2 regions of the Nocardia sp. NBC_00416 genome follow, and region 1 is predicted to be linked to the other one. Evidence: predicted binding sites of a transcription regulator. Region 1 holds the regulator's gene; the other holds the start of a gene.
The links. Region 1 encodes HspR, which represses chaperone genes until heat shock. Its sites were predicted from a motif close to ANNTGAGTNNNNNNNACTCANNT; they were not measured.
Positions count from the first base shown of each region.

Region 1 (2,465 bases):
CGCCGTCGCTGGACGGAAAGCTGGAATTCCATGTGAGAACGGTGCCGGGCGGTTGGTGCAGCGGCGGGATCGTGGCCGATACCGTGATCGGCGACCAATGGAAACTATCGGTGCCCGAGGGCATGTTCACCGTCGACCCCGACGGTGACGAAGTAGTGATGATCGCGGGCGGCACCGGCCTGGCCCCGCTGCGCGCCCAGATCCTGGAACTGGCCAGGGAACAAGATCCGCCCACCACCTACCTCTTCTTCGGCGGCTCCTCGCCGCGCGAGCTCTACGCCGCCGATATGCTGGTCCTGCTCGCAGCCGACCTGCCGTGGCTCACTGTGGTGCCGGTGGTAGAACGTGTGGACGACCCGTCCTGGCCGGACCGATGGTACGAAAGCCACCGGGTGGACATAGGTTTCGACGAGGACGACCTGCTCCAGGGCACCCTCGCCGAAGTCGTCGGCTCCTACGGCTCATTCGATCGGCACCAGGTCCTGGTCTGCGGTTCCCCCGCCATGACACGCTCCACCGTGGAGCGCCTCCTCGACGCGGGCACCCCGGCGGAGCGGATCCAGTTCGAAGGCGCCTGAGCTGTGTTTATTGCCCCGCCTTCGGCGGGGCGGGTCGTAGCCCTTGTCAACCCCGGTTCTTCACTCCGCCGCTCAGTCGCTGCGCTCCTTCGCTCTGTCGCTCCAGAACCGGGGCGGGCCCCGACCACCAAGGGGTGACCATCCGACAGAAAAGATCACAGCACGAGGGACGTCCTCGCGATCACCCCGACACTCAGCCACTGCGCTCCCTCGCTTCGTCGCTCCAAAACCGGGCGGGCCCCGACCACCAAGGGGTGACCATCCGACAGAAAAGATCACGGTACGAGGGAAGTCCTCGCGATCCCCAGCCCTCACCCCGCACTCAGCCACGGCACCTCTTCACCCCACCGCTCCAAGACCGGGCGCCCCAACTGTGTTGAATTGCGCCGCCCGCGGCGCCGCGGTGTCCGGGCCTGTCAATTGCGACTGTGTTGGATTGCGCCGCCTGCCGTGCCGCTGGCCGGGCCCTGTCAGCCCCGGTCCTTCACTTCTGCGCTCGGCGGCTGCGCTCAGTCGCTCTGCCGCTTGCGGAACCGGGGCGGGCCCCGACCATGAATGTCGGCCCCGGAGGCGGTCGTTCAGCGCTCGGGACTCGCGCCTGCGGCGCATGCGGTTCGGGCGCCGAACAGCGGGCCTCAGGGGCCGCAACCCGCGACGCCGCAGGCGGCGCCAAAACACACGGCCTCAACGCCGCCGATTACGCGGTTGCCACACCACCAGCGCGGTGTTGTGCTGCGGTGGAAGCAGTTCCGGCCGGTAATCCGGCCGGGACCGCTCCTGCGCCAGTTGCGCGGTCAGTTCCACCAACCGCTGCTGGAGTTCGTTCACCTGATTGGTGAGTTCGATGATCCGTTTGATCCCGGCCAGATTGACGCCTTCGTCCTGGGACAGCCGCTGCACCTCGCGCAGCAGCTCGACATCCCGCTCCGAATAGCGCCGACCGCCACCCGAGGTGCGCTGCGGCGTAACCAGACCCAGCCGGTCGTAGGTGCGCAGGGTCTGCGCGTGCATACCGGCCAGCTGGGCGGCCACCGAGATCACGAAGTATTCGGTGCCCGATGGGCGACGCGCCGAACCACCCTCGGGTGCCCGTTTCGGATCAGCGGACATCACGCACCTGCCCATCCCGCTCTCGGATCGAACCCGCTGGCCTTCTCCGCCTCCTGCAGCGCGCGCAGCGCCACGATGGCATCGTCGTCCAGCTTCGGCGGCACGGCGACCTTCACGGTGACCAGCAGATCACCGGCTCCACCAGTACGTTTGGGAACACCGCGGCCGCGCACCCGCAGGATGCGCCCGTCCGCGGTGCCCGGCGGCACTTTCACGCCGACCCGGCCCTCGAGTGTGGGCACCGATACGGTCGTGCCGAGCACCAGTTCACTGTAACTGACCGGCAGTGCCAGGGTCAGGTCATCGCCTGCCCGGCCGAAGACCTTGTCCTGGCTGACGTGCACGGTGACGAACAGATCTCCCGAGGGCGCCCCGCGCAGGCCCGCCTCACCCTGACCGGCGAGCCGGATGCGTTGCCCGTCGGCGATACCCGGTGGGATCCGGACGTTGATGGTGCGGGTGCGATTCTGGATTCCGCTGCCGTGACAGTCCACGCACGGGTCGTCGATGATCGACCCGGTGCCGCGGCAGTCGTCGCACGGTTCGCTGAATCCGAACGCGCCCTGGTTCCGGCTCACGACCCCGCTGCCGTTGCAGATCGGGCACACCCGCGGGCTGGTACCCGGTTTGGCGCCGCTGCCGTGGCAGGTGGTGCACGGTGACGGGCTGGTCAGATACAGCGGCACGGTGACGCCCTTGGCCGCCTCGCGGAACCCGAGGGTCGTCTCGGCCTCCACGTCGGCGCCCCGCCGGGGCCGGCTGGTGCGCGTACCGCCA
Region 1 covers NZ_CP107932.1:4,970,350-4,972,814, forward strand. Annotated here, with positions in the region: gene OG804_RS21375 (FAD-binding oxidoreductase) at 1-578, shown strand, start outside; gene OG804_RS21380 (heat shock protein transcriptional repressor HspR) at 1,263-1,688, opposite strand; gene dnaJ (molecular chaperone DnaJ) at 1,688-2,465, opposite strand, start outside.

Region 2 (2,465 bases), 230 kb from region 1:
TCGAACCGAGGGCGGCACGGTCTACCGGGCAGAGGTCTCGATACCGGCGAAGTGGACCTGGATGCCGCTGTGGGCTGTGTCCACGGGCGCCTAGTCGCCGTTTGCGCAGACCGATGGGCGCAGTTCCGCAGCTCAGGAGTGCGCATCGGCATCATTGCCACAGTGCTCATCGTGTTCGGGCACTTCGCCGCCTACACGTTCGTGAGCCCGGCACTGCAGCAGCTGTCGGGTATCGACGAACGCTATATCGGCCCGCTGCTGTTCGCATTCGGGGTGGCCGGCATGACCGGCAACTTCGTCGCCGGCTCGGCGCTCTCCCGCAGCACACACCGAACCGTGCTGACCATCGCCGTGGCCTTGGCGGTCGCGATGCCGCTCTTCCAGCTTCTGGGCGGGACCAGGGCCGGCGGTATCGTCCTGTTGATCGCTTGGGGTCTCTCCTACGGCGGTGCGTCCGTGGGCCTGCAGACTTGGATGATCAAGGCCGCCCCCCGCGCCGTGGAAGCGGCGTCGTCGCTGTGGGTGGCGGTGTTCAACCTGTCGATCGGTCTCGGCGCGCTGGTCGGCGGCGTCATCGTCGATACGCTCACCCTCCAGGGCGTGCTGTGGCTCGGCGGTGTCTGCGCGCTGCTCGCCGCCCTGGCGATCTGGACCGCCCGTACCGACGACGCTCTGCGATAACCGGGCCGGTACCCGGCTCTTCAACGTGTTCTGACATCTCTTCTTCTTCGCCGTGGGCGAACACCGGCCCGGGATGGAACAAAGGCGCCATCGACCAAGTTGAGTGGGATTAGCTCAACTATTGGAGGTTGTGTTCGTGACTACACCACTGAATCTTCCGGTGCTGTTCCTGACCGATCCCATCGTGCTCCCCGGGATGGTCGTACCGATCGAACTGGACGAATCCGCACAGGCGGCGATCGACGCGGCGCAGGCCGGGAAAACCGGAACTGTCCTGCTCGCCCCACGGCTGACCGAGGGCTACGCCGCCTACGGGGTGATCGCCACCATCGAACAGATCGGCCGGGTGCGCGGCGGCGCGGCGGCCGCGGTGCTCAAGGCGGAACGACGCGCGAAGATCGGCCACGGCGTCACCGGGCCCGGCGCCGCCCTGTGGGTGGAGGCCGAACCGGTCGAGACGCCCGCCGCCGACGGCCGCACCCGGGAACTGGCCGCGGACTACAAGAAGCTGGTCGTCTCGGTGCTGCAGCGGCGCGAAGCATGGCAGATGGTCGACGCGTTCAACCAGCTCACCGACCCGTCCGCCATCGCCGATACCGCCGGATACGCCCCCTATGTGACCGACGAACAGAAACGTGAACTACTCGAAACCCCGGACGTCGCCGAGCGGCTGAACCGGCTGATCGAATGGACCAAGGCGCATATCGCCGAGGCCGAGGTCACCGAGAAGATCGGTGACGAGGTCCGCGAGAACATGGAGAAGAGCCAGCGCGAATTCCTGTTGCGCCAGCAACTCAACGCGATCCGTAAGGAGCTGGGCGAGGACGAACCCGACGGCGCCGACGACTACCGGACCCGGGTCGAGCAGGCCGACCTGCCCGAATCCGTCCGCGAAGCCGCACTGCGGGAGGTCGGCCGGTTGGAGCGGTCCAGCGATCAGAGCCCGGAATCCGGGTGGATCCGGACCTGGCTCGACACCGTGCTGGAACTGCCGTGGACCGTCAAGACCGAGGATTCCGCCGATGTGGTGGCGGCCCGGGCGGTGCTCGACGCCGATCACCACGGCCTGGACGAGGTCAAGGACCGGATGGTCGAATACCTGGCCGTCCGGGCACGGCGCGCACAACGCGGCCTGGAAGTCGTGGGCGGGCGCGGGTCCGGCGCGGTACTGGTACTCGCCGGTCCGCCCGGTGTCGGCAAAACCTCGCTCGGTGAATCGGTCGCGCGGGCCCTGGGCCGCAAATTCGTGCGCGTGGCGCTCGGCGGTGTCCGGGACGAAGCGGAGATCCGCGGCCACCGGCGCACCTATGTGGGCGCGCTGCCCGGACGGATCGTGCGCGCGATCAAGGAGGCCGGCTCCATGAACCCGGTCGTCCTGCTCGACGAGGTCGACAAGATCGGCTCGGACTTCCGGGGTGATCCCGCATCGGCGCTGCTCGAGGTGCTCGATCCCGCCCAGAACCACACCTTCCGCGACCACTACCTGGATATGGACCTGGACCTGTCCGATGTGCTGTTCCTGGCGACCGCCAATGTCATGGACACCATCCCCGGCCCGCTGCTGGACCGGATGGAAGTGATCACGGTCGACGGGTACACCGAGGACGACAAGGTAGCCATCGCGCGTGACTTCCTGCTGCCCCGGCAGCTCGAGCGCAACGCGCTGACCGCCGCGGAGGTCCGGGTCACCGACGCGGCGCTGCGGGAGATCGCGGCCGACTACACCCGGGAGGCCGGGGTGAGGCAGATGGAACGGCTGATCGCCAAGGCGCTGCGCAAGGCGG
Region 2 covers NZ_CP107932.1:5,205,195-5,207,659, reverse strand. Annotated here, with positions in the region: gene OG804_RS22380 (MFS transporter) at 52-681, shown strand; gene lon (endopeptidase La) at 878-2,465, shown strand, end outside.
Region 2: a site for HspR is predicted at 779-801, ahead of lon (endopeptidase La). Genes of this name have one in related genera too.